DNA from 2 places in the Motilibacter peucedani genome. Region 1 is predicted to be linked to the other one. Evidence: riboswitches for the same ligand, from Rfam matches in the RefSeq annotation. Region 1 holds a riboswitch; the other holds the start of a gene.
The links. A riboswitch is a leader RNA that binds a small molecule or an ion and turns the genes downstream of it on or off. The one in region 1 is predicted to bind S-adenosylmethionine.
Positions count from the first base shown of each region.

Region 2: it holds a riboswitch for S-adenosylmethionine, as region 1 does, so the genes downstream of both, CLV35_RS14085 (3'(2'),5'-bisphosphate nucleotidase CysQ) here and thrC (threonine synthase) in region 1, are expected to answer to the same signal.

Region 1 is NZ_RBWV01000016.1:51,082-55,283, forward strand. It holds gene CLV35_RS17885 (alpha,alpha-trehalose-phosphate synthase (UDP-forming)) at 1-269, opposite strand, end outside; gene CLV35_RS20640 (peptidoglycan-binding protein) at 366-1,346, shown strand; SAM riboswitch class I at 1,392-1,526, shown strand; gene thrC (threonine synthase) at 1,542-2,807, shown strand; gene CLV35_RS17900 (ubiquitin-like small modifier protein 1) at 2,804-3,088, shown strand; gene CLV35_RS17905 (cold-shock protein) at 3,207-3,407, shown strand; gene CLV35_RS17910 (SpoIIE family protein phosphatase) at 3,534-4,202, shown strand, end outside.
Region 2 is NZ_RBWV01000013.1:209,371-213,572, reverse strand. It holds gene cysD (sulfate adenylyltransferase subunit CysD) at 1-829, opposite strand, end outside; gene CLV35_RS14085 (3'(2'),5'-bisphosphate nucleotidase CysQ) at 826-1,632, opposite strand; SAM riboswitch class IV at 1,692-1,805, opposite strand; gene CLV35_RS14080 (RNA-binding S4 domain-containing protein) at 1,861-2,091, opposite strand; gene CLV35_RS14075 (hypothetical protein) at 2,088-2,438, opposite strand; gene CLV35_RS14070 (ATP-binding protein) at 2,668-3,045, shown strand; gene CLV35_RS14065 (RNA polymerase sigma factor SigF) at 2,994-3,941, shown strand; gene CLV35_RS14060 (hypothetical protein) at 3,976-4,202, opposite strand, start outside.

The sequences.
Region 1 (4,202 bases):
ATGCCGTCGGCCTCGGCGAGCATCCGCACGGCCAGCCCGCCGCCCTCGTCGCCGGCGTCGATGCGCCCGCGCGGGCGGCCCTGCACGGCCTGCCGGTCGGCCTCGGTCAGCGCGGTGCACACCCACAGCGCCGAGCTGGTGTCGCGCCCGGCGCTCGAGAGCGCCGAGACCAGCCCGCCGCCGCCCCGGCGCCCCCGCGGCCGCCCCTCGGCGTCGAGGTGGAACGAGAGCGGACCGCGGTTGGACGCGACGAGCAGGGACGCAGCCACCCGGCGAACACTAGCCGGGATGGGCTCCAGTCCCGGGCTCCGTCGACCGATCGGAGGAGCAGAGTCCGCGTCCCCGCACCTCCGAGGAGCCCCGCTGTGCCCCGTCGTCTCGGCCTGCTGCTGCTCGCGGTGCTGGCCCTGCTGCCCCTCCACGCCGCCGGGGCGCAGGCCGCCACCGGCGACGGCGGCGACGTGTCGTGGCCGCAGTGCCCGCACGCGCCGGGCTACGGGCTGCCGATGCCCGGGGCCGGCGCCGGGTTCGTGGTGGTCGGCCTGACGCAGGGACGCCCGTACGCGCCGAACCCCTGCCTCGACACCCAGCTCGCGCACGTGGCGCGCACCGGCGCCCGGCTCGGCGCCTACACCTTCGCCGCGATGCCGACGGCCGCCCAGCTGCGCGCGACCGGGGCCACCGGACCGTACGACTCCTCGACGCGCGCCGGCCGGCTCTCGAACGCGGGCTACGCGCAGGGGCTGTGGTCGGCCGGCGTGCTGGCCGCGCACGGGATCGACGTGCCGATGGTCTGGCTCGACGTCGAGCACCGCCGCGACCAGCCCTGGACCAAGGTGCCCGCCGACAACGTCGCCGTGATCACGGGCAGCGTCCGCGCTCTGCAGGACCGCGGCCTGGGCGTCGGCTTCTACTCCTACCTCTCCGGCTGGCGCGAGATCACCGGCGGGCTGCGCTCCGAGCTGCCCGTCTGGGCGACCGCCGGCCGGCGCGGCCGGTCGGCCGCGCTCGCCATGTGCACCGAGGCCTCCTTCTCCGGCGGTCCGGTGGTGCTCGCCCAGTGGTACGACAGCGTCCGCGACTCGGACCTGGTGTGCCCGGGCGCCGCGCCCGCGGCGCGCGCGCTGCCGCTGCTCCGGCGCGGTTCGCACGGGCCCGCGGTCGTCGAGCTGCGTACGCGTCTCGGCCTCCCGCCCGCCGAGCAGTTCAGCCGGGCGACCGCGCTGGCGGTACGCGCCTTCCAGCGGGCGCACGGACTGGCCGTCGACGGCGTCGTCGGCCCGCAGACCTGGGGCGCACTGCGCGGCGGCCCGGCACCCGACCAGTGGTTCGGCCGGGGGGCCTGACGGCTCCCGGCCGGATCGTCTATCCTGGTCGGCACAACTGAACATTGCTCATCCAGAGGGACTGAGGGAACGGCCCGTCGACGTCCCGGCAACCCTCCTCGAACGTCTTCGTCAGCACGAGGCCCGTCGAGGAGTAGGTGCCAACTCCGGCCTGCGGAAACTCCGCAGGGAAGATGAGGAGAGGCCTCGATCGTCATGACGCTCACGTCTGCTGGACCCCGCTCTGCGGTCCGCGCCCCTTTCGGCCCCGCCGTCGCGCTGGCCTGCCGCGAGTGCGGCACCCGCACCTCGCTCGGCGCCCACTACGCCTGTCTCGAGTGCTTCGGCCCGCTCGAGGTCGTCTACGACCTGCGCCCGGTGACCCGCGAGTCGGTCGCCGCGGGCCCGCAGTCGATCTGGCGCTACAAGGACTTCCTCCCCGTGCCCGAGGACGTCGCCGCCGCGCCGGGCCTCCAGCCGGGGCTCACCCGCCTGGTGCGCGCCGACAACCTGGCCCGCGAGCTCGGCCTGAAGTCGCTGTGGGTCAAGGACGACTCGGGCAACCCGACCCACTCGTTCAAGGACCGCGTCGTGGCGGTCGCGCTCAGCGCGGCCCGCGAGCTGGGCTTCACCACCCTGGCCTGCGCCTCGACGGGCAACCTGGCCAACGCGGTCGCCGCGGCGGCGGCCCGGGCCGGCCTGCGCTCGGTCGTCTTCGTCCCGAGCGACCTCGAGGACGGCAAGATCATCACCACGGCGGTCTACGGCGGCGCGCTGGTCGCGGTCGACGGGTCCTACGACGACGTCAACCGCCTGTGCAGCGAGGTCGCCGCCGACCAGGAGTCGTGGGGCTTCGTCAACATCAACCTGCGGCCCTACTACGCCGAGGGCTCCAAGACGGTCGGCTTCGAGATCGCCGAGCAGCTCGGCTGGCACCTGCCCGAGCAGGTCGTCTCGCCGGTCGCCTCGGGCTCGCTGCTGACCAAGGTCGACAAGGGCTTCCGCGAGCTCGGCGCCGCCGGGCTGGTCGAGCCGACGCCCTACGCCGTCTTCGGCGCCCAGGCCACCGGGTGCTCGCCGGTCTCGGCGGCCTTCGCCGCCGGCGCCGACGTCGTCCGGCCCGTGCGCCCCGCGACGATCGCCAAGTCGCTCGCGATCGGCAACCCCGCCGACGGGCCCTACGCGCTCGACGTCGTGCGGCGCACCGGCGGCGCGGTGGCCGACGTCACCGACGAGGAGGTCGTCGAGGGCATCCGCCTGCTCGCCCGCACCGAGGGCATCTTCGCCGAGACCGCGGGCGGCGTCACGGTCGCCGTGACCCGCAAGCTGCTGGCCGCCGGCCTGCTCGACCCCGACGCCGAGACCGTGCTGCTCAACACCGGCGACGGGCTCAAGACCCTCGACGCCGTCGCGCCCGTCGTCGGCCCCACCGCCACCATCGACCCGTCGTACTCCGCGTTCCAGAAGGCAGGCCTCGCATGAGCGTCAGCGTCCGCATCCCGACCATCCTGCGCACCTACACCGGCGGTGCCGCCGAGGTGACGGCCGAGACCGCCGACGACGCGCGGCTCTCCGACCTGCTCGACGCGCTCGAGTCCGCGCACCCCGGCATCCGGGGCCGCGTGCTCGACGACGCGGGCAACCTGCGCCGCTTCGTCAACGTCTACGTCGGCGACGAGGACGTCCGCTTCGCCGACGGTCTCTCGACCCCGGTTCCTCCGGGTTCGTCCGTCTCTGTCATCCCGGCGGTCGCCGGCGGCTGACGCCACAGGCAGGCAGTCCTGCCGATGTGGTGGTGCGGAGCGCGCCGTACCACTACAGTCCTGCCGACCCGGAACCCGCACGGTGCGAGGGTCCGACAGCACGGCACAGGGAGACGCAATGGCGCAGGGCACTGTCAAGTGGTTCAACGGCGAGAAGGGCTACGGCTTCATCGCCGTCGACGGGGGCGCGGACGTGTTCGTCCACTACAGCGCGATCGACATGCCTGGGTTCAAGACCCTCGAGGAGAACTCGCGCGTCGAGTTCGACATCACGCAGGGCAACAAGGGCCCGCAGGCCGACAAGGTCCGCCTGGTCTGACCCGCTGCGCCCGACGGCCCGGTCCCTCACGGGGGGCCGGGCCTTCGGCGTTCGCAGGAGCCGAAGGGCTGGCACTATGGGTGCCGACACGGACAGGGCTCGCACCGGCCGCGGGACGAGCAGACAGTGAGGAGAGGCCCCATCGAGGCTCTCGCAGCGCAGGCCGACGGGCTGGGCATCGAGGCGGTCGCATCCGGCGCTGAGGGGCGCCGCCGGTTGCCGCGCGTGCTCTCCGACATCCCGTTCGCCGTGCTGGTGCTCGACACCGACGCGGGCACCGTCACCTACTCCAACCCCCTCGCGCGCGAGCTGTGCGACTCGGTGCTGCCCTTCCCGGTCTCGGAGTGGGCGCGCGACGCGGGTTTCAGCGCCGGCCTCGACGACGACGGGCCCTTCGCGCAGGCCGCCGCCGGCTCCGCCGTGCGCGGCGCCTCGGTCGTGCAGCGCCCGCGCGACGGGGCGCCCCCGCGCGTCCTGTGGCTCACCGCAGCCCCGCTGCCCGAGGTCATCGGCCTGGCGGCCGCCTCGCTGGTCATCCTGCTCGCGGTCGACCCGGGCCTGCTCACCGACGAGCTGTTCGAGGTGCGCGGGCGCGCCCTCGTGGCGGCCGGGCTGAGCTTCACCATCACCGACCCGCACCGCGAGGACAACCCGCTGGTGTGGGTCAACCCCGCCTTCCTCGCCACGACCGGCTACACCGAGGACGAGGTCATCGGGGTCAACTGCCGCTTCCTCCAGGGCCCCGACACCGACCCGGCCGCGATCGTCGCCATGCGCGAGGCGATCGACGCCCAG
Region 2 (4,202 bases), on a different contig from region 1:
TCGCCACCTCGGCGACCACCTTGTCGAGCGTGTCGGCGTCGGAGCGTACGGCTGCGGTGAGGTTCGCGTCGCCCATCGTGCGGTAGCGCACGCGCTCGGTCGTCACCGTCTCGCCCTCGCGGGGGACGACGAACTCGTTGACGGCGTAGAGCATGCCGTCGCGCTCGACCACCTCGCGCTCGTGGGCGAGGTAGAGCGCCGGGATGTCGATCTGCTCGGCCGCGATGTAGGACCAGATGTCGAGCTCGGTCCAGTTGGACAGCGGGAAGACGCGGATCGACTCGCCGAGGTGGATGCGCCCGTTGTAGAGGTTCCAGAGCTCGGGGCGCTGGTTCTTGGGGTCCCACTGGCCGAAGTCGTCGCGGAAGGAGAACACCCGCTCCTTGGCGCGCGCCTTCTCCTCGTCGCGGCGGGCCCCGCCGAACAGCGCGGTGAAGCGGTGCTTCTCGACGGCCTCGAGGAGCACCGGCGTCTGGATGCGGTTGCGCGAGCCGTTGGGCTCCTCGCGCACGGTGCCGCGCTCGATCGCGTCGGGCACGGAGGCGACCAGCAGCTGGACGCCGAGCTCCTGGGCCCGGCGGTCGCGGAACTCGAGCACCTCGGGGAAGTTGAGCCCGGTGTCGACGTGCATCACCGGGAAGGGGATGCGCGCCGGCCAGAACGCCTTCTCGGCCAGGCGGAGCATGACGATCGAGTCCTTGCCGCCGGAGAAGAGCAGCACCGGGCGCTCGAGCTCCGCGACGACCTCGCGGAAGATGTGGATCGACTCCGCCTCGAGCGACTGGAGCTGGCTGAGGCGGTAGTCGTGCGCGGACCCGGGGACCGTCATCGCGCGATCGTCTCCTTCCCTGCGTCGTCGGACTGCTGCGAGAGCCGCGCGATGGCGGCCAGCACGTCGTCGGCGAGCTCGGCGCGGCACACCACCAGGTCGGGCAGCGACACGTCGGCCTGGTTGTAGAGGAGCGGCGAGCCGTCGACGCGGCTGGTGTGCAGCCCTGCCGCGCGGGCGACGGCGACGGGCGCGGCGCTGTCCCACTCGTACTGCCCGCCGGTGTGCACGTAGGCGTCCACCTCGCCGCGGACGACGGCGGCGGCCTTGTAGCCCGCCGAGCCGAGCGGCACCAGCTCGCCGCCGAGCGCTTCGGCGACGCCCGTGACCAGCGCTGTCGCGCGGGTGCGGCTGACCGCGAAGCGCGGGGCGGCCCTGCCGTCGCGCGGCGGCGGAGGGGGCACGTCGTCGGTGGCCAGCACGGTGCCGAGGCCCGGGAGCGCGACGGCGGCGTCGGTGAGCTCGCCGTCCTGCCAGAGCGCGACGTGCACGGCCCAGTCGGGACGGCCCGCCTCGCCGAACTCGCGGGTGCCGTCGAGCGGGTCGACGATCCACACGCGGCGCGCGGACAGCCGGGCCGGGTCGTCGACGCCCTCCTCGGAGAGCACGGCGTCACCGGGGCGCAGCCGCGCCAGCAGCTCGACGATCGTCTCGTGGGCGGCGCGGTCGCCGCGGTCGCGCAGGTCGGGCGCGTCGGGGTAGGTCGCCCTCAGAGCCAGCAGGACGTCGGCGGCCTCGCCCGCCGCGGCCCGGGCCACCGCGACGTCGCTGGCCGTCGAGGCCGACCGCTCGGCCCCGGTCACTGTGCGCTCCGGCTCACTGTGCGCTCCGCTCCAGCCCTCTGGCGCTCGGGACGTCCCGAGGACCACGCTTGCCGACCGCCCTGCGCGGCCCGCCTGGTCGTCACCCGGAGCACCCCACCGTGGCGGAGGGTTGCCGGCCAGCGAGCCGGGGCTTGTCGCTGGCGCTCATGACCTCCGCCAAGGATGCCACAGGCGTCGCCCGTCCCCGGGCGCCAGGCCGGGCGCGGATCAGGCCAGGCGCACCGAGCGGCCGTCGCACTCGACGGTGTCACCGGCCGCGAGCTGGGCGCCGCGCCGCGTCTCGACCGCGCCGTTGACCCGCACCCGCCCCTGCTCGACCGCCAGCTTGGCCTCGCCGCCCGTGTCGACGAGCCCGGCCAGCTTGAGCAGCTGCCCGAGCCGGATGCCGCGCTCGCCCACCTCGACCGTGCCGAGGCCGGTCCCGTCGCCGTCGCTCACCGCACGTAGCCCCCGTCGTGGAGACCTGCCTCGATCTCGAACCGGTTGTGCAGGGGGTCCCGCCCGGCGCGCAGGTAGAGCAGAGCGAACCACAGCCCGTAGGTACGCCACTGCTCGACGTGCACCCGCTCGTGCCGCAGCCGCTCGGGCGAGCGCGCCCAGGGGGCGCTGCCGCAGACGTAGGTGTCGCCCCAGGTGACGCCGCCGCGCGGGTAGGCGCGGCGCGGGAGCCCGTGCCGGACGTGCATGCCGTCGTGCTCCTCCGCGGCAGCGCCGAGCAGCGCCGCGTAGGCGCGCGCCAGCCGGCCGACGAGCGCGGCCTGCCGGGCGGCGAGCGGGACGACCACCTCCGGCACGCTAGGCCTGCGCGGGCGCGGGCGGAAGCCCCCCGGTGCGCTCGCGTGCGGGCCGCCGGTCACGGGGTACCGTGGGCAGCGCCGCTCGGGGACCCGCCCCGCGCGTCCGCAGTGCGCGTCCGCAGAGGAGTCCGGGTTGAGCGAGAGCGGCCTGTCAGCTGTCCCGCAGCAGACGACCCAGCAGACCGAGCAGGGACCGTGGGGGACGAGCTCCGACGCCGTGCAGGTCACGCTGCCCGCGTCGAGCGCCTACCTCTCGGTGCTGCGCACCGCGACGGCCGGGCTCGCCGCCCGCCTCGACTTCACCCTCGACGAGATCGAGGACCTCCGCATCGCCGTGGACGAGGCCTGCGCGATGCTCCTGCCGCAGGCCGCCCCGGGCGCCGACCTCAGCTGCACCTTCGAGCTCGAGGCCGACGGGCTGCTCATCACCGTGAGCGCCCCCACCACGCGCGGCAGCCTGCCCGAGCGCGAGACCTTCTCCTGGACCGTGCTCACCGCGCTGGCCGGCGAGGTCGACGCCGGCGTGGGCGAGGGCCTGACCGTCTGGATCTCGCTGCACAAGCGCCGCGAGCAGCTCGCGGGCGTGGGCGCGTGACCGGCGGCCCCGTCGCGGGTCCCGAGGTCGTCGTGTCGCCCGAGGGCACCGTCGAGCTCGTCGACGAGACCGCCGGGCCGGCCGAGGCCGCCCCCGAGGCGCCGGCACGCGTCGTCATCCCCGCCTCCTCGGGCGTCGGCGTCGACCGCGAGCGCACGAAGGCGCTGTTCGCCACCCTCGCCGGCATCGAGGCCGACACCCCGGAGCACAAGCGGGTCCGCGACGCGCTCGTCGAGCAGCACCTGCCGCTCGTCGAGCACCTCGCCCGCCGCTTCCGCAACCGCGGCGAGCCCTACGACGACCTCGTGCAGGTCGCCACGATCGGGCTGATCAAGTCGGTCGACCGCTTCGACCCGTTCCGCGGCGTCGAGTTCTCGACCTACGCGACCCCGACCATCGTCGGCGAGATCAAGCGCCACTTCCGCGACAAGGGCTGGGCCGTGCGCGTGCCCCGGCGCCTGCAGGAGCTGCGCCTCACCCTCACCCAGGCCACCGGCGAGCTGTCGCAGAAGAACGGGCGCAGCCCCACGGTGCACGAGCTGGCCGAGCACCTCGGCATCACCGACGAGGAGGTCCTCGAGGGCCTCGAGTCGGCCAACGCCTACTCCACCCTCTCCCTCGACGCCAGCGACCAGGGCGACGAGGACTCCGTGGCGGTCGTCGACACCCTGGGCGTCGACGACGAGGCGCTCGAGGGCGTCGAGTACCGCGAGTCGCTCAAGCCGATGCTCGAGCGGCTGCCCCCGCGCGAGCAGAAGATCCTGCTGCTGCGCTTCTTCCGCGGCATGACCCAGTCGGAGATCGCGGTCGAGGTCGGCATCTCGCAGATGCACGTGTCACGGCTGCTCGCCCGCACGCTGGCCCAGCTGCGCGAGGGCCTGCTCACCGAGGACTGAGGGCCCGCACTCGCTGCGGTGGCGTGCGACAGGGCTACGGGCGGGCGCCGTCGTCGAGGCGGCCGCCCACCTGCGGCAGCAGCACGAGCACCAGCGCCACGGCGGCGACGACCAGCATCGGCACGCCCGCGGCCCACACGCCGGCGCCCAGGACCGTCGGCGCCATGAGCAGGGCGATCAGCTGCGACAGGATCCCGAGCGAGCGCGCCCAGCGCCGGCGGTGCAGCATCGCGCGCGCGGCGAGCAGCAGCACCCCGCCGT